2 linked regions of the Niabella beijingensis genome follow. The protein of the gene in region 2 interacts with the protein of the main gene of each other region in a pairwise test. Links are inferred from orthologs where the notes say so. Each region holds a gene or a part of one and is shown on either strand. Other genes may lie near its edges.

The links.
Region 1: the proteins of topA (region 2) and K7B07_RS19685 interact in binary tests that used the Escherichia coli proteins (3 or more experiments, as listed by UniProt). The link is inferred for Niabella beijingensis from one-to-one orthologs.

What each region holds. Positions count from the first base shown.
Region 1 is NZ_JAIQDI010000002.1:856,142-865,781, reverse strand. Bases 3,208-5,986 are described here. They hold K7B07_RS19685 (IMPACT family protein), read right to left. Parts: upstream 5,018-5,986; coding sequence 4,397-5,017; downstream 3,208-4,396. Other genes in these bases: ribD (bifunctional diaminohydroxyphosphoribosylaminopyrimidine deaminase/5-amino-6-(5-phosphoribosylamino)uracil reductase RibD), read right to left, coding at 5,019-5,986; K7B07_RS19690 (thioredoxin domain-containing protein), read left to right, coding at 3,721-4,410; K7B07_RS19695 (lactonase family protein), read left to right, coding at 3,208-3,716. Also shown: K7B07_RS19715 (phosphoribosylaminoimidazolesuccinocarboxamide synthase), read left to right, coding at 1-385; K7B07_RS19710 (hypothetical protein), read right to left, coding at 500-1,435; K7B07_RS19705 (hypothetical protein), read right to left, coding at 1,443-1,730; K7B07_RS19700 (hypothetical protein), read right to left, coding at 1,953-2,423; more of K7B07_RS19695, read left to right, coding at 2,607-3,207; more of ribD, read right to left, coding at 5,987-6,080; prmC (peptide chain release factor N(5)-glutamine methyltransferase), read left to right, coding at 6,113-6,973; K7B07_RS19670 (SPFH domain-containing protein), read right to left, coding at 6,990-7,940; K7B07_RS19665 (adenylate/guanylate cyclase domain-containing protein), read left to right, coding at 8,040-9,128; pepT (peptidase T), read right to left, coding at 9,125-9,640.
Region 2 is NZ_JAIQDI010000002.1:1,627,148-1,637,183, forward strand. Bases 5,330-8,504 are described here. They hold topA (type I DNA topoisomerase), read right to left. Parts: upstream 8,120-8,504; coding sequence 5,540-8,119; downstream 5,330-5,539. Other genes in these bases: K7B07_RS22830 (ATP-binding protein), read right to left, coding at 5,330-5,337; K7B07_RS22840 (alpha/beta hydrolase), read right to left, coding at 8,304-8,504. In the rest of the region: serC (3-phosphoserine/phosphohydroxythreonine transaminase), read left to right, coding at 38-1,120; K7B07_RS22815 (Crp/Fnr family transcriptional regulator), read left to right, coding at 1,185-1,772; K7B07_RS22820 (NAD-dependent epimerase/dehydratase family protein), read left to right, coding at 1,832-2,752; K7B07_RS22825 (response regulator), read right to left, coding at 2,763-3,401; more of K7B07_RS22830, read right to left, coding at 3,388-5,329; more of K7B07_RS22840, read right to left, coding at 8,505-9,146; K7B07_RS22845 (Rossmann-like and DUF2520 domain-containing protein), read left to right, coding at 9,271-10,029. UniProt on the Escherichia coli protein: Releases the supercoiling and torsional tension of DNA, which is introduced during the DNA replication and transcription, by transiently cleaving and rejoining one strand of the DNA duplex.

The sequences.
Region 1 (9,640 bases), 770 kb from region 2 along the record:
ACAGGAACTGGCAGCAAAACAGGGACTGATCCTGGTAGATACCAAATACGAATTCGGGAAAAAAGAGAACAAGATCATCCTGATGGATGAGATCCATACACCGGACAGTTCGCGCTATTTTTATGCCGATGGTTTTGAAGAGCGGCTGGCTGCCGGTGAAAAACAAAAGCAACTGAGTAAGGAATTTGTAAGAGAATGGCTGATCGCCAATAATTTTATGGGCAAGGAAGGACAGGCCGTGCCCGAAATGAGCGACGAATGGATCCAGACCATCTCCAACCGGTATATTGAATTGTATGAAAAAGTGATCGGGGAAGCGTTTAAACCGGAAGTGCTCGGGGATGAGGAATTGTATGAGCGGATTGTAAAAGCATTAAATCTCTAGCGAAATAAAACTGTCTATATTCTATTACAACTGAGAAAATAATGAACAGCACAGAGCTTCTCACTGAGAACTCTGCGCTGTTATATCAAAAAACCATTTTCTCCTTTGCTGCCGCTAATAAGGAGGAGTTCCCAGATCTGCTCCTGCTACTATTCCTTCCCTAGAAAAAAAGCTCGGGTCCCTGGTAGTTGGAACAAAAATTCTTATTTTAGTTTCATCAAATCTATAAAAACTGATTGTTGCCGGGCTACGAATCCACCTTGCTGTAATAGTAGCAGATTGATCTTCCATTAAATAGACTCTTCCGTTAAATTCATCCCGTTCTAAATAAAATACGTGCCGTCTGGAGACCATACCAATATCAGCTCCTAAAGGAGAAAAAGACGCATTTGAATTTGTATGATATAATGACTGATCCACAGCAGGTTTTGAAAAAAGCGCATAGTCATCTGTCAGATTAGTCGTATTATTTCTGGCAATAATCCTCCTGTAAACACTATCAATCCCAACAAAAATCTCCCCAGTTATGTCATTCCTAATGAAGGCCCCTTCTGTGTAAGTCGCTGGAGGTGGGCCATTATTACCATCCGGAGGTGTTACCCCAGGAATATAGGTAATAAAAGCCCCGCCAGCTTCAATTGGCGCTGCGGTAACATTATTACTATGCCAACATGCATAATACATACGTAAAATAATATGCCCACCGACCTTTCCTGCAGGTATTGAAAAAGTTTTATTAATCTGAGTAAGATAATTGTCAAATTGCGAAGTTTGAATGTTTTCGACTTGCGATAAAGCAAGCTCTCCACTACCATCTTTGTAAAATATCTGATAGTTCAGGACTCCAAAAGTCTCATATTCCCTTCCATTCGAATTAAATTGCCGCGTAACATTTAAACTATAGTTTACCGTGGTTGCAACACTATTAGAAACAGGTATCTTATAGTCAGGAGTCGACGGAGTTATCGTAAATTTCGTTATTGTTGGAAATGCAAAAGCAAAAGAGGTAGAAAATAGCAGCACTATTAATAATAAGGTATTCTTTTTCATACAGATATTAGTTTTCATGAGTTAGTTTATAAATATTTGCTTCGTCATACTGTTCTTGAATTTTCTCAATCTTCATTCTAAAAATTGTACCGGGGACATAAAATTCATTCGTAGTTTGATCAATCTCAATTGAAGATTGTGCAACTCCCAAAACATCTGACAGATATTTTGTTAATTGAACAGTATCTGCAGGCGCTTCACCGGCTAACGCATCTCTGTGGGTGTTAGATTTAGTACAATTCGAAAAAGCAGAAATAGCTACAATCAGAAGCAGCTTAGTAATTGTTTTTTTCATAAATGATTCTTTTAGGTTAAATAATCTGCTAAAAGAGGTCTGTACCTGATGGTGCTTTTAATATTTGATAGAACATTCTTTGGGCTTGTAATATTTCAGTCATTCATATCATTAGCATCATACAGCCTTTAGCTCAACAAATATATACATTTATTTTACAATTTAACCAACAAAAAACCGCCCTCGCGGGCGGCTCATGTATAGGGAACGGACTAAAAAAATCTATTTAGTTATTTGAACGTCCAATTTTCTTGGTGTATTTTGTTTTGATGAAATAAATACCTTGTTTTGCTTTGTTGCGCTTGATGCATTAGAACCAAAACAATAGTAATCCAGGGCATCTGTTGCGTCAGTGGCAGTCTGTATCCCATCTTCAATAACTCTTATTGAAATCTTGTTGGGAGCACGAGAATTATTACGCACTATTCTATATTGATTGCTACGATAGAAGTCCCCATATAATTCATCTCCATTCTCCGGTAATTCATCATTATACCTGCTTTCAATAATGGCATAAGTATTATCGTTCGAAAACTGGACAATGCTATAAGGATATCCTTTGTTATATCCTGTAACGTAAGCATACTCATCATTCGTATTATTGTCATCGCGCCAGTGGTCCCGTTTTGAACAACTCGCCAATACAACGGTAGCTAATACTGCTACGATTGAAAATGTAAGAATCCGTTTCATGGTAGTTCGATTTAATTGTTTTTAAATTTTCTGATCGCTTGTTCCTTTGATATATAGAAGATTTATTGCGCGCTAAAATTGCACCGCGATTGTTAAAAAACAGATAAAACAAAAGGAACGCTGCTTCCGATTTATACCGTTCAAACCTTTAACTTGTTGTACCTTTGCTTTTTAAATTCAAGCATGAAAACAATCCTGGCATCCCTGTTCCTCTTAAGCCTTACAGGTACCGCCCGCACCAGCTGGGGTCAGTACCTGGTAGCCGGCACTTATACCAATAACAATAGTTCCAGCAAGGGTATTTATATTTATGATTTCGATCAACAAAACGGAACACTGACCGAAGTAAGTATGACCCCGGCTGTGAACCCTTCCTACCAGGTGGTTTCAAAAAACCAGCGTTTTGTTTATTCCGTAAATGAAACGGCCAACGGCGGCATCAGTGCTTTTTCATTCGATAAAAAAACCGGAAAGCTGACCCTGTTGAATACCGTGGAAAGCAAGGGCGATGATCCCTGTTACCTGGAAATTGACCGTAGCGGCAAATGGCTGTTTGCCTCTAATTATTCCAGCGGCAGCTTTTCCATTTACCGCATCAATAAAGACGGATCACTGGGCGGCCTGTCACAGGTTGTGACTCACGAAGGCAGCGGGCCGGACACTGCCCGCCAGCAGGCACCACATGTGCACAGCACCACGGTTTCTCCCAACAACCGTTTTGTATTTGTATGCGACCTCGGAACGGATAAAATTGTCACCTACCCTTTTAAGGCAACAACGGGTAAGGTGGATACGGCCAACGCATTCTTCACCAGCACTGCGCCAGGCGCGGGTCCCCGTCATATGGTCATCGCCCGGAGTAAAAAATTTGTTTACAATGTGGATGAAATGGGCGGCACGGTGAATACCTATACGCTAAAAAACGGAAGGCTGCAGCACCTGCATACAACAGATGCCCTGAAAGCAGAAAAAGGAAAAGCCGCCGGTGCGGATATCCATCTTTCGCCCGACAATAAATTCCTGTATGTCTCACAACGCAGCAACAGTACCATTGAAGTCTACCAGATCGATCCCGCAACCGGCATCCCGGCATTTGTGGGCAGTCAGTCCACCAACGGAGACTTTCCCCGGAATTTCACCATCGACCCTTCCGGGCGCTGGCTGATCGCTGCCAACCAGAAAAGCGACAACATCACTGTTTTCAAACTCAACCCTGCTACCGGGTTGCCGGAACCCTCCGGGCATGAAGTAAAAACAGGCATCCCCGTATCATTAAAATGGATCTTAAAATAACAGCATGAAATACGCATTTTTATTCCTGTCTGCCGTTCTCCTGTTCGTCACTTCCCGGGCCCAGACAACGGTGCTGCCGGTTCAGCAATTCAGCAAGGCACTCTCCGCACCGGCTGAAAAAACAATACTGGATGTACGCACCCCTGATGAATATACTTCCGGTCATATTGCCGGTTCGGTGAACATCAACTGGAACGACAGCAGTTTTGGTGAAAAAGCACAGCTGCTGCCAACGAACCTGCCGGTATATGTATATTGCCTCAGCGGGGGCCGTAGCGCCAAAGCTGCCGCTTATTTACGCGGGCAGGGCTTTAAACAGGTTTATGAAATGGAAGGTGGTATGATGAAATGGCGCGCCGCAAAATTGCCGGAAGAAAAAGCAGCAGCGGGCAAAGAAGGACTTACCAAAGCTAACTTTGAAAAAGCGTTGAATACCGATAAGATCGTACTGGTTGATTTTTATGCCGAGTGGTGTGGTCCCTGCAAAAAAATGGAGCCCTACCTTAAAGAAATCGCCCGTGAAAAACAAGCTACGGTAACAGTGCTGCGGATCGATGTCGATAAGAACCAGGAACTGGCTGATGCACTGAAAATAGATGCATTGCCGGTGCTCCACATTTATAAAAAGGGCGCACTGCAATGGTCGCACCTGGGCTATATTACAAAAGACAATGTAGTGGCTAATTTGAAATAACGGCTGGTTCCGTCAGTACCAGGTTCCGGATATCCCCGAACCGCATCAGCGATTCCGTAAAGCGGTGTTTGGGTATACCGATATCCATCACACAAAACAATTGCAGTTCCTGTTTGATGATGGTGCAGTCGAATTGTTTTATCACGTTCATTACTTCATTAAGCTGGGTATAATCAAACTGAAGGTGACAGGTCTTCAACACCGGTTTACGCACTACAGGCGTCACCTGCAACGCCATGGCTGCAGCTGATTTGTAAGCATTGATCAGTCCCGGCACTCCCAATAGTGTGCCTCCGAAATAACGGACCACCACCACCAGCACATTTGTGACCTGCCGGCTGTCGATCTGTCCAAGTATCGGTCTTCCTGCTGTACCCGAAGGTTCTCCGGCATCGCTCACCCGGAAGGTATTGCCGTCTGTTCCCAGGCGGTAAGCAAAACAGTGATGGTTGGCTTTGGGATGTTCTTTTTTCACAGCAGCCAGTATCTTTTTAAAATCGTCGGCATCCTTAAGCGGATAAGCGATCGCGATAAAGCGGCTTCCCCTGTCTTTAAATTCTGCCTGTCCGCTTGCTTCAATGGTCTGATAGTAATTTCCCTGATCCATTTTAAATTATAAACTGGTTACTCATATTCTTATAAATCGCTATTTCATCGGATCCGGAAACGGTGGTTTGCAGCAGTGCCTGGCGCTGCAACCGGGGTGCCTGAAGCCCGCTGCCGGCAATCATCCCGGTATTGGTGATCACCCGCGCCTCATCCCAAAGGTCGCTGTCGATAAAGGATTGAAGCAGGCGACGGCCGCCCTCCACAAAAACACTCTGAACCTGCCGTTCAAACAACAGGTCCAGCATTCCCCCGATGAGGTCCGGGTCTTCCACGCGGATCCATTCCGCCTGCGCTTCTTTTTTTGCCTGTTCCCGGTTAAAGACCCATACAGGATCCCCGGAATGAAAGAGTTGCAGTTCTCCCGGCAGCTTACCTGAAGCCGATACAATGATCTTCAGCGGCGGGTTTCCAAACCAGTAGCGGTTATCCAGCAACGGATCATCTTTTACCGCCGTGGCCGCCCCTACCAGGATCGCCGCTTCCTCCGAGCGCCACCGGTGCACCAGCCGGTCGGTCACCGGGTTGGTGATCTTCAACCGTTCCGCTCCTTCCGAAGCCATTATCCCGTCCCTGGTCTGCGCCCATTTCAGAATAATATACGGCCGTTTCAGTCCGTGAAAAGTAAAGAACCGTTTGTTCAGCGCTATGGCTTTCCCGTCAGCGATCTGCTCTATGACCTCCACACCGGCGTTCCGCAGTTTTTCAATTCCCTTGCCATTGACCGCTTCAAAACTATCGCGGCAGCCTATCACCACCCGCGGGATCTTATGCCGGATGATCAGGTCAGCACAGGGCGGCGTTTTACCATAATGCGCACAGGGCTCCAGCGATACATAAAGGGTCGCCTTTGCGATCAGCTCCGGATGGAGCCGGAGTGCATTATTAATGCAATGTACTTCCGCATGCGCTTCCCCGTACCGCTGATGATACCCTTCCCCTATGATGGCATCTTCATGAACGAGTATGGCACCCACCATCGGGTTAGGCGCTACATGGCCCGCTCCCAGCTGTGCCAGCTGAAAACAACGTTCCATATAAATACCCTGTATCCCTGTACCCATTTTTGCAAAAGTAAAAGAATTAAGTTTGCAGCATGTCTTTAAAAAATACAGAAAAAAGCTTTGTACAGGATCTCGGGGAGCTTTACCCTGAGAGTGAAGCACGGCAGATCTGGTACATGACCGTGGAAAACCTTACGGGCATTGATTTACGGGCAGGTGGCAGGCAACCGTTCAACCCCGACCCCTGTATGCTGAAGATGCTGCAGGATATAAAAAAAAGACTGCTAAAGGCCGAACCCATCCAGTATATTCTCAATGAGGCCTGGTTTTACGATATCTCGTTTTTTGTGAACCGGCACGTACTCATCCCCAGGCCGGAAACAGAAGAGCTGGTTGCCCTGATCATCCGCGACCACCAGGACAGACCGGAGGTCCGTATACTGGATGTGGGCACCGGAAGCGGCTGTATCCCGGTTATTTTAAAGCGGAAGCTGCCGGCCGCAACGGTTACCGCCTGCGATATCAGTGCTGATGCCTTAGCCGTTGCCCATAGGAATGCGGCAAAATACCGGCAGGAGATCGATTTTATTGAACTGGATTTTTTAAACACCGGCAACCGCTCGCGCCTGCCGCAGGTGGATGTGCTGGTCAGCAATCCGCCTTATATCCCGCTTGCAGACAAAGCGGCCATGCATAAGAATGTAGTGGAATACGAACCTTCCCTTGCGCTGTTTGTTCCGGATGCAGATCCCTTATTATTTTACCGGGAAATAGCGGAAGCAGCAAAAACCCTTTTGGCGCCGGATGGCAGGATCTACCTGGAGGTACATGAGCGCCTGGCAGCAGATACGCTTCAGCTTTTTGAGACAAACGGATACCGGTCTTCAATCAAAACAGATATGCAGGGCAAGCAGCGGTTTGTGCTGGCCGGGTTCGCAGGCAATGGATCCTGACTTTATCCCGCACAATCTAGTTTTCTTTTTTAAGCGCGTCTGTTCCCGAAGGCCGCATCATCATCCCTTGAAATTGCTTCATGGTATGCTCCATGCCCTCGGTGCTTCCGTCCAGGAAAATAACGTTCCCCTTTCCGTATTCGGCGAAGTTTTTGATCGCTTCGGTCCACATGCTGAATAAAATAAAATTGGTATCCAGGTTGGCCTGGCGCAGTTCCACTGCGGCCGACGACACCCCTTTTGCCACCTCTTCCCGGAACAGGGCGATCCCCTGTCCTCTCAGCCGGGCTGCTTCCCGCTCTGCTTCCGCGCTGATCTTGATCGCATTTCCCTCGGCCTCGGCCGATTTGGTCTTGGTGATCAGCAATGCCTGGCCCTCATTCTCCGCAGCAGCTTTCAGGTTATTACTGGCCACCACCTTGCTCATGGAATCCAGGATCATTTTATCAAAGGTGATGTCGTTGATCTGCAGATCCAGGAGGTGATAGCCCCACTCTTCTTCCAGGGTATGATCAATTTCTACTTTCACGTACTGTACGATCTCGCGGCGCAGCCCCAGCACCTCGGCCTGTTTTTTGGTCGCAACAAAAGCACGGATATTGCCTTCAATGGTCCGCACCAATGCCTGCATCAGGTTCCGCTCATCAATGAATTTAAACGCCACCTTTTTCACGGTTTCCTCCAATTCGTTCTGCACCGCGTATAACAACATACTTTTGAAATACACATTCGCCTGATCCTGGGTCACTGCCTGGAACTCCAGCTCCACCGACCGGTTCTGTACAGACACCTTCCGGTATACCCTTTCAATAAATGGGATCTTTATATTCAAGCCCGGTCTTACCACACGGCGGTATTTTCCAAACATGGTGATCACCCCTATATAGCCCTGGTTGATGGTAAACAATCCGCTGAGCACTACCAGCAAAAGCACCAGCACCCACCAAAAGTTTGCAATGATTTCCATAACAATAATTATTTTTATAAAGGTAAGGATTAACCTATATGTGAGATAATGCTTTTTGCCTCCCCGGTCCGGGAGGAAACCTTTTAAAAGCCCGGCATTATGCGTACAAGGAACAGTTTAAAATTCAGACAACTCTTCATCATCACCTGCGGGTGGCTGATCGTTGGCTTTTTTATCACGCTTTACGACTACCTTATCCTTCATTCGGCCCTTTCAGCGGGACCCGCGGCGCACTATACATTTACCACAGCGCTCGTCCGGAATCTGATCGGCGGTTTTGTAGGCGCTTTGCTCGGAGGCAGTCTGCTGGTGTTCTTTATTAATGTCAGGTACCAGGACAAACCTTACGGCTATACACTGGCGGCGGTTTGTATTTCTTTTCCTGTTATCATCATGCTGGTTACGGTTGTTGTTGCCGTTATACAGGTACCGTTACAGACGGGCCAACCGCTGGGTCATCCGGAAAGCAGGCTTGCCCTCCGGCAATTTTTCAACGACCCCACGCCGTTGAAAAATGCGTTGGTATGGTCTTTTATTGTAGGCATTACCCAGCTGCTGCTGCAGATCAATTATAAGTTCGGACAAAATAATTTCTGGAACATCATCCGTGGCAAATACAATACACCGAAGAAAGAGCAGCGTATTTTCATGTTTCTCGATATCAATGCATCCACTACTATTGCCGAACAGCTGGGCAATGAGCGCTATCATGCGCTGCTGAAGGATTTCTTTGCCGATCTTACCCCACCCATTCTCGACAGTCAGGGCATGATCTATCAGTATGTGGGCGATGAAATCGTGATCGCCTGGAATTATGAAGAGGGATTAAAAAATGCCCGGTGTCTGAAATGCTTTTATGACATGAAAAATCACCTGCGGAAAAAGGAACCGCACTACCTGAAAAAATATGGCCTGCTGCCCTCGTTTAAAGCCGGTATACACTGCGGCAATGTTATTGCCGGGGAAGTTGGGGTTTATAAACGGGACATCACTTACTCGGGTGATGTACTGAATACCACCTCACGGATCCTGAATAAATGCAGCGAGCTGCAGGAAGAATTTATAGCATCCGCTGACGTGTTGCTTCGGATACCCGCAGCTGCCCAGTTTATTACCAAACCACTGGGGGCACTGTTGCTGAGAGGAAAGGAGCAACGGCTTTTATTAAATGCACTGATGCATCCTTAATGCGCCGTTTTCTCTTCCCATACCTGCACCAGATTGATTAAGGTTTCCACCGATTTTTGCATATCCTGGATGCTGACATATTCCTGTTTGCCGTGGAAGGCCATTTCCCCGGTAAAAATATCCGGAAAAGGCACTCCCATAAAAGACAGCCGCGAACCGTCTGTGCCTCCGCGTGCACTGCTCTTTTTAAACGCAACTCCACTCCGCTCCATCGCAATTTTCACATACTCCCCTACCTCCGGATGCTGATCCACGATCTCCTTCATATTCCGGTATTGCTCCCTGCTCTCAAATTCATATCGGCTGCCGGAGTACCTGCCTGCAGCCTGCTTTGCGAATTGCTCCAGCCGGGCTTCATGCAGTTTCAGCCGGGAGGTATCAAAATCCCTGATGATAAAGCTGACTGTGGCTTTTTCAGCAGTGCCCTCCATATGAACCGGGTGCACAAAGCCTTCCCGGTCTTCCGTGGTCTCGGGACTAAAGCCATCCCGCGGCAAAAGATCCAGGAAAGT
Region 2 (10,036 bases):
ATTTTGCGACCTCAATTATTATAAATCAGTTTTCAGAATGGAAAGAGTCTACAATTTTTCGGCTGGTCCCTGCGCACTGCCAGAGGCAGTTTTATTAAGAGCGCAAAAAGAGTTACTGAACTATAACAATACGGGAATGTCCGTGATGGAGATGAGTCACCGATCGAAGGATTATATGGCCATTATCGAGTCTGCAGAGGCGTTGTTCCGGGAGCTGATGCAGGTACCCGGCAACTACAAGGTGTTGTTTTTGCAGGGCGGTGCTTCCAGTCAGTTTGCCATGGTACCTTTAAACCTGATGAACCGGAATAAAAAGGCAGATTATGTCAATACCGGTGTGTGGTCCGACAAAGCGATCAAAGAGGCTTCCCGCTACGGAACCGTGAACGTGGTGGCCAGCTCAAAAGATAAAGTATTTAACTATATCCCCAAACTGGATCCGTCAACCTTTACACCGGATGCGGACTATTTTCATATAACGACCAATAACACCATTTATGGTACCCGTTTTAATGCACTGCCCGATACCGGGAATGTGCCGCTGGTGGGCGATATGTCGTCCGATATCCTATCCAAATATTATGATGTAAGCAAATTCGGACTGATCTATGCCGGTGCCCAGAAAAACATGGGACCCGCCGGTGTTTGTGTGGTGATCGTTCGCGAAGAGCTGCTGGGCAATGCCATGGATTTTACCCCTTCCATGATGAACTATAAGAATCATGCGGATAACGGATCCATGTTCAACACGCCGCCTACTTATGGCATCTATCTTTGTAAACTGGTATACGAGTGGCTGAAAGACCAGGGCGGCGTGGATGCAATTGCCGAAATAAATATCGAAAAAGCCCGGGTATTGTATGATTTCCTGGATGAGTCTGATCTGTTCAGCGGTACGGCTGCCACAGAAGACCGTTCCATCATGAATATTCCATTTATTACAAAAGAACACAAGCTGGATGAGCTGTTTCTGAAAGAAGCCGCTTCAAATGGTTTCGTGAATCTGAAAGGACACCGCACCACGGGTGGCATGCGGGCCAGCATCTACAACGCGATACCGCTGGAAACGGTTCAGAAACTGGTGACATTCATGCAACAGTTTGAGCTGGCAAATAAATAGGAGTTTTATAAATTAATAAAAGCGTAAAGCCTTTGGTATCCGCCAAAGGCTTTACCTTTATGCCATGCCGCATCCGCTGATCGCCACTATACGCAACTACACTTCCTTTCCCGATGATGAGGCGTATTTTTTCCTTTCCCTGTTTTCAGAAAAAGCATACAAAAAAGGCGCCGTTCTGCTGGAGGAAGGCCGGGTGGCAAATGAGGTGTTTTTTATTATGAAAGGTGTCGTCCGCCAGTATTTTCTGAATGAAGAAGGGCAGGAACGTACCTGTAATCTTTCGATGGAGCATGAATTCATCACCGACCTGGAAAGCTTTTCCCGCAAGTCACGCTCGGCTTCATCCATTGCTGCTCTTGAGCCGACAACCTGTATGGTGATCACCTGCGCAGACCTTGTAAAGGCACTTACCGCATCTCCGGCAACCGCCGAATTCTTCAGGATCGTGATGGAGAACGTGGCTGCCGAAAATATCCGCCGGACAAAAGCATTGTTATCACTTTCCCCCGAAAAACAATTCAGCGACCTGGTACGCGATAAGCCCGAACTGCTGCAACGGGTGCCACAGCGCTATATTGCCCAATACCTGGGGATTGCTCCTGAAAGCCTGAGCCGCATCCGGAAACGCATGATGGTGCCTCAGAAATCTTAACACAGATCATCGTTTTAGTTAGCCGCCGGAAGTAGGTTTGCAGGTATAAACAAATAACTATGCAAACAATCCTCGGCGCGGGTGGTGATATCGGAAAGTTTCTTGCTACTGCATTAAGAACTTATACCAGTGAGATCCGGCTGGTAGGACGTAATCCCGAGAAAGTAAATGACGGGGATGAACTACTTTCTGGCGACCTGCTGAACGCCGCGTTTGTACAGGACGCGGTTAAGGGCAGCGAGGTAGCGTATTTGACCGTCGGGCTGGCTTATGATGTAACAGTCTGGGAAAGACAATGGCCGGTGATCATGAAGAACACCATTGAAGCCTGTGTACAACAGCATTGCAGGCTGGTATTTTTTGACAACGTATACTCTTATTCAAAAACAGCCATCCCGATGATGACGGAGGAGAGCCCCATAGATCCTCCATCCCGGAAAGGCAGGGTGCGCGCACGGCTCCTCCATATGCTTGAGGCGGCAGCCGCAGCGGACGGGCTGCAGTATCTTGTGGCGCGCAGCGCCGATTTTTATGGCCCCGGTGCGCGGAACGGGATACTGAACCTGCTGGTGCTCAACAATTTTAAAAAAGGCCGCAGGGCCAACTGGCAGACCAATGCATATAAAATCCATTCACTTACTTATACACCCGATGCTGCAAACGCTACGGCCTTGCTGGGCAATACAACAGCAGCTTACGGACAGGTGTGGCACCTGCCTACGTCAGAGGAGCGGCTTACGGGCAAACAACTGATCGAACTGGCGGCCGGCCAAATGAAGGTGAAACCCCAGTATTCTGTTTTATCGCCATTGCTGCTGACGCTGGGCGGATTGTTTTCCCGCACGATAAAAGAACTGCGGGAAATGCAGTACCAGAACAGCCAGGATTATTATTTCGACAGTTCAAAATTTAAAAAGGCGTTCGGGGTAGAACCAACCGGTTACGCCGAAGGGATCCGCCAGACGATCGCTGCAGGATAAAAGACAGCGGTCAGATCATCTTATGCTCGATGGCCAGTTTGATCACCGAGAACATATTATTGGTGCGGAACTTTTGAATGATGTTCCTGCGGTGGGTTTCCACGGTAAGCTGGCTCAGGTACAGCTTGTCCGCAATATCAGTACTGGAGAATCCTTCTGAGATCAGCCGTAGGATTTCCTTCTCCCTTTTTGTTAATGAGGGGATGCCGTTCCAGTCGTTGGGAGCGGGGCGCGACATGATCTCCCGGGCTTCTTTGCTGAGCGCGGGTTCCCCCTTCATCCCGTTTTCGATACAGGCCAGCAGTTCGTCTGCTGCTGCGTTCTTCAGGAGATAACCACTGGCTCCGTTCTGAAGCATCTGCATAATGATACTCCGTTCTGCCTGGTTGCTGATCGCAAGGATCGTAATATCCGGGTATTTCTTTTTGATGTCCTTGCACAGTTCCAGGCCATTGGCATCCGGCAGTACAATATCCAGCAGCACCACATGTACCTCCTGTGTTTTGAGGTAGTTCATAAACTGTCCGCCGGTAGTGAAGCTTACAATATCAAAGCCGGTCTCTGAAGCCAAAAGATTCTTCAGTCCTTCGATAACAATAGGGTGGTCATCAACGATCGCAATGACCAGCTGTTTACTATGCTGCAACATTTAATTCCATGTTTATGGTTGTTCCTTCATTCGTTGCGGATACAACATCTATTTTTCCATTCAGGTATTTCACCCGGTTCTCAATATTTATCAGTCCCATGCCTTTTTTAGCGCCCGCTGTACTGTTAAAACCAATGCCGTCATCTTCCACCGTAATATAAAACCGGTTCTCGTCCTGACTGCATTGCACAATAATATTCCGGGCTTTTGAATGACGGATGGCATTGGCCAGGGCTTCCTGTATGATCCGGTAGATCACCACCTGTGTTGAAAGCTCCATACGTTCATCCACATCGAGTGCGGTAAAACTGATCTGCGTTTCCCTGGTCATCAGGGATTCGCAAAGATCCTTTAGTGCCGTCTGTAACCCAAACCGGATCAGGCTTTCCGGCATCATGTTGCGCGCAATGCGTCTCAGCTCGGTCACAGATTTATCCAGCTGATCAATGATGGTGCCCAATTCCGGCTGGTCGCCGGGATAATGGTGCCGCTGGCTGCTTGCATGACTGGAGAGCTTGAGTTTGATCCCTGCAAGCATGCCCCCCAATCCGTCGTGAAGATCACGTGCCACACGTCTGCGCTCCCGTTCTTCGCCTTCCAGCATCGCCTCCGTTGTAACAATTTGCCGTTGTTGCTCCATTTCTTTCAATTCCTGCTGGTAGTTCAGCTCGCGCTGGGCGGCCAGTTTTTTAAAGGTCCTGTAAGTGATCATTACAAAGATCAGCACCACCAAGATCGCCAGACAAACAACGATCAGTATCAGGGTGCTCAGCCTGGAGTTCTTTGCTTTTAGCGCGGTTTCCTTGTTTTCCGCCTGAAGAAGGGCGATCTTCTTTTCTTTTTCAGCGGTATTGAATTTTGTCTCCATATCAGAGATGCCGGCCTTCAGGTTCCGAAGGTACATCGTATCCCGCAGGATGCTGTATTTTTTTAACCAGCTGTAGGCATTCGGTATATCATCAAGATGTGCATAGGTCTCCGACATTTCAAACGCATGCATCACCTCGTCCTCCATAAAAGTGTACTGTTTGTTTTTAATAACGGTCTGTAATGCGCCGAGGGCGAGCTTGTAGGTTCCCATGGCCGAATAAACTTTATATACCTGAAACTGCAGGCTGTTCTCCAGCCGTGCCTGCTTGAGGCGTTGTGCGAGCGGGATGCCTGCCTGCAAACTTTTCAACGCTTCAGCAAGCTGTCCCGTTTTTCTGTAATAGATCGCCTTTGTAAGGGCATAGTCAATATTGTATTCTGCATCCGGGTAAGGCTTCAGCAGCGCACCGATCTCATCCAGCAGTGGCTGGGCATACTGGGCGCTGTCCATATAGCAAAAATTCTTGGCCCGGTTGTCCAGTGCCAGGAACAGGTTCTCCAGCTTGGGTGTGGTCTTCTTTAAAGTGGTAATGCCTTTTTCAAAAAAGATCTCGGCCTTGGAGTGCATCAGCTGGTTCATGTATACGAGCCCCACATCTATATAGTAAGCGCCTTCCCGTTCCAGGTCACCGGCCTTCCGCACCAGTGGAATGGCATGGTTTAAGAGCACTTCCACCATTTCCATTTCATTGTCCTTTCGCTGCTGCAATGTGCCATAGTTCCTCCAGGCCCTGGCCCGGTACACCAGGGCTTCTTTGTACGGGAATTTTGCCAGCTGTTTCTCTGCCTCCATGTATTTTTGAGCGGCTTGCTCCAGCTGGAAATCGTGCAGCAGGAGCGCATCGTAAAATGTATAGAGTGCCTGCAGGTAAGGTTTGTTTTTGCTGAAACGCTGGCCCAGGTGCAGATAGTAGCCGGCTTTTGCGGTGTCCGTATAACTCCAGTAATCGGAAAGAAAATAGGAGAGACGGGCCCTGGCACTGTCATCTTGAGCGTGGTTCAGCAAATGCTGCAGACTATCAGGATAATGTGCCGCGCCCAGCATCGGCTGCCCGGAGCCTGCCATCCCTGCAAAGCAGCTTATAATTAATAACAACAGGAGTCGCATGAGGCAAAATAAAAAATTATTTTATTCGGCCTGAATTCTTCGCAAAATATACCGAAAAACCAGTAGGCAAAAAGACAAAAAAACAGCGTTTTTGGAACCGGGAACAAAAAAAGCAGCAGGTACTGCTCCCGCTGCTCTTTGTTGTCAAATGCTGTGATTTTTATTTTTTTGAGGCCTTCTTGGCGGCGGCTTTCTTTTTTGCCGGAGCTTTTTTTGCAGCTGTTTTCTTCGCGGGCTTACTAAAAGCTCCGGGAAGCTCGGCTTCGATCATTTTTTTCACGGTGTCAATGTCCAGCTGGGCCACTTCTTCCGGTGTGTATTTGGAGCCGTCTTCCTTTCTGCCAAGCTTTACCATTTTTTTGCCAAAGCGGATAAATGCACCCCAACGCCCGTTCTCCAATGCGATTTTTTCCTCCGGCCATTGCCGGATATACCGGTTGGATTCCTTTTCGATCTTTGCCTTGATCAGTTCATCGATATCCCCCTGGGAGAGGTTGTCAAAATCATACCGGCGGGGTACGTTTATAAAAAGGTCGTTCCATTTAATATAAGGTCCGAAGCGGCCTTTTCCCTTGGTTACCGGTTTGCTGTCGAACTGCGCGATGGGGGCATCAGCAACCTGTTTTTCACTGATAAGTGCCACGGCACGCTCCAGGTCGACCGATAGCGGATCTTCTGTTCTCGGGATCGATATGAATTCCTCACCCCATTTCACATAGGGACCAAAACGGCCTATATTCACCGCCACCTCTTTGCCCTCGTATTCGCCCAGGGTTACCGGCAATTTAAAGAGATCCATTGCCTCATCAAAAGTAATGGTTTCGATGCTCTGGCCTTTCCGCAGCGTAGCAAAACGCGGTTTTTCCTCATCATCCACATTACCGATCTGTATCATTGGTCCGAAGCGGCCCATACGCGCAAACACCGGCTTTCCGGTTCCGGCTTCGGTGCCCAGTTCCCGTTCGCCTTTGATGCGTTCGGCTGTTTCAATGGTATTGTCCACATCCTCTTTAAAGGGATGATAGAATTCACCGATCAGTTTATTCCAGGGCAGCTTGCCATTGGCGATCTCATCAAATTCCTCCTCGATCCTGGCTGTAAACCCATAATCCATGATGTCTTCAAAATACTGCTTCAGGAAATCCGTAACCACCAGGCCCAGGTCAGTAGGAAAAAGCTTGGCCTTTTCGGCGCCGGTTATTTCCGTATTTTCTTTTTTGGCCAGCTGGTTGTCTTTCAATGTAATGCTGCGGTATTTCCGTTCCAGTCCTTCTTTGTCCCGTTTTTCAACGTACTCCCTTTTTAAGATGGTGGAGATGGTGGGCGCATAGGTAGAGGGGCGTCCGATGCCGAGCTCTTCCAGTTTTTTTACAAGCGAGGCTTCCGTATAGCGGGGTGAGGGGCGGGTAAACCGTTCTGTGGCGGTCATTTCCACCAGCGGCAATCCCTGTCCCACGGTCAGCGGCGGCAGCATGCCTTCCTGGATCTCATCGTCCTGGATATCTTCATCATCGCGGTCCTCCCGGTATAATTTCAGAAATCCGTCAAATTTTATTACTTCTCCTGTTGCAGACAGTTCTTCTTTATTGGTCGATATCTCTATCCGGGCCGTTGTTTTTTCCAATTGTGCATCCGCCATCTGGGACGCCATGGTCCGTTTCCAGATCAGGTCGTAAAGCCGCTTCCAGTCTGCATTTTCAACAACTGTGTTGCTCATGTAGGTAGGGCGTATGGCTTCGTGCGCTTCCTGTGCACTCTCATTTTTATTCTTGAACCGGCGGAACTGGTGGTACGCTTCACCATACATGCTTTTGATGGTACTGGTGAGATCACCAAGCGCGGTATTGCTCAGGTTCACACTATCGGTACGCATATAAGTGATGTGCCCGTTCTCATACAGCTGCTGTGCGATCTGCATGGTGCGGCTCACGCTGTAGCCAAACTTGCGGCTGGCCTCCTGTTGCAGGGTGGAGGTAGTAAAGGGCGGGGCCGGACTGCGTTTGCCGGGTTTTACCTGAATGTCTTTTACCGTATAATCCGCATTCAGACAGGATTGCAGGAACTGCTCGGCATCAGCGGCAGTATTGAATTTGGCTCCCTCGGCTTTGAAGGAGATCTTCTTACCGTTGTTGTCTGTTGCCGTAAAAATGGCAACCACTTTAAAACTGCTTTGTGGTTCAAATGCGTTGATCTCGCGTTCCCTTTCAGCGATCAGCCTTACAGCCACACTCTGTACCCGGCCGGCGCTCAGGTTATTTTTTACACTGATTTTTCTCCAGAGTACCGGACTTAATTCAAAACCCACGATCCGGTCCAGCACACGGCGGGCCTGCTGGGCATCCACCAGGTTCATATCCACATGACGCGGAGCCGCTACGGCCTGTTGTATGGCAGGTTTGGTGATTTCGTTGAAAACAATACGTTTGGTGGTCCTGGGGTCCAGTCCCAGCACCTCACATAAATGCCAGCTGATGGCTTCTCCTTCACGGTCCTCATCCGTTGCCAGCCATACTTCTTCACTTTTAGAGGCCAGGTTTTTCAGGTCCCGGACCACTTTTTCCTTTCCTTCAGAAACCACATAGCGGGGATGAAATTGTTTCTCGATGTCAATGCCCATACCCGCTTTCTCAAGGTCACGGATGTGCCCGAAACTGCTTTTTACCTGGAAATCCTTGCCTAAAAATTTCTCAATGGTCTTTGCCTTTGCCGGGCTCTCAACGATCAATAAGTTCTTCGCCATATTATTTTCTGAACAACGCTGTTAACACCAAATTTTGGGCAAGATTAGAATTTTTTTTTTAAATGAACCCAATTTTTAGCTTATAACCGGGGTTATTTCCGGTTTTTGGTAACTGTTTTCTACAGAAATACGCCAAATATTATAATTCTGTTATACTTTGCCGCGGGCGGCCATCAATGACCCGTTAAAGGAACTCGGCTACCTGTTGCAGCACCGCTGTATCCCGGTAAATGCTGCTGTGCCCCAGGCCCTGGGTGAATATAAACCGGATATTGGAGGGGTGGAGATCCCGGATCTCCCGGGCTTCCTTTACCGGGGTGATGCGGTCTTCCTCATCATGGATCCAGAGGACAGCGCTTTTCAGGTGGGGTAAACATCTTTTTATACTGAACCAGCTGAGTGTTTTGCCGCTCAGCCGTTCTACATTATTATAGAAATGTAACCGGACCGCCGGATCGGTGACCTCCATTTGTTTCAGAAAGCCGGCTGCGAGCCCTTCCGTATCCGCTGCAGGAGCGAAGAGAACCATTTTCAGCGCCGCATTACCGGGCAGTTCGGACACAGCCAGGGCTACTGCCAGTCCGCCGAAAGAATGCCCGATATAGGCATCAAAAGGGCCATACCGGACCGTAAGATGTGCAACAAGCGTTGTGTAGTCGATCGCATTGATCTGCTTCCCGCCGCTCAGTCCATGCGCCGGAGCATCAAAGGCGAGGACCTCGTACCCTTTGGCGGTTAATAAGGGGATCAGGTGTTCGAAACGCTGTGTGTGCGACCGGAAACCGTGTGCGATCAGCACTTTTTTTCCGGCGCCGTTGTTCCAGCGGTATCCTTTTAACGGAACCTGGTTGAAGGATAGGGAAAGATTTTCTGCAGATCGCAATATTGGTGTTATCGCATAGCGTGCCTTTCCCAAAGGTGTGCAGAATATCCGGAAAGCGCTGTTGCCCGCCTTTTCTTTGGAAACCAGCGCCAGCAGCCGTATCCGTGTTTTAAGCAGTTCCTTTATAAAATTTTGTAATTTCATCCGTATTTTTTTACTTTCCACCTCCGGTGGATGGTTGACCGGCCGGATGGAACACGGCTTGAAATTTGCTTCATCCCGAAGCCACAGCTGCTGTGTTACCGGCAAACGCAAAGGTATCTATATTATGAACATTGTTATTATCGGATCAGGAAATGTAGCCGCTGTGCTGGGACGCAAACTGGTGAGGGCCGGGCATCAGATCGTACAGATCTATGGGCGAAATGCCGCAGCAGCTTCCGAGCTGGCCTACGAATGGAATACAGAGTCTACCAATTATACCAGCCTTATCATTAAAACAGCAGATGTTTATTTAATTGCTGTCGCAGATGCAGCTATTGCGCCGGTCGCCGCTGATCTTCGGCTGAAAGATAAAGTAGTGGCCCATACGGCTGCAGCTGTGCCGATGGAAGTATTAAAGAACTGCACGGAAAACTATGGCGTGTTTTATCCCCTGCAAAGTATGCGCAAACAACAGGAAAACATACCGGAGCTGACGATCTATACCGAAGCCTCAAACGCCGCTGCCAAAAAGATACTCGATCAGCTGGCGGCTTCCATTACCACCGGCCCGGTGCAAACAGCAGATCTGGATAAACGTGCCCGGCTGCATGTAGCAGCAGTGTTTGCAAACAATTTTACCAACTATTTATTTGATCTTGCCGAGTCTTTCTGCAAAAAAGAAGGTATCGATTTCCATGAACTGCTACCGCTGGTACAGAACACCGTAGAGCGTCTTGCCGGTGAATCACCATCTCAAATGCAGACCGGACCCGCTGCCCGGAAGGACGGGGAGACGATTCAGCGGCACCGGGAATTATTAAAAGAGTACCCGGAACATCTTTCCGTTTATAATTTTCTTACAGAAGCACTGATGTGTCATTAAACGATCC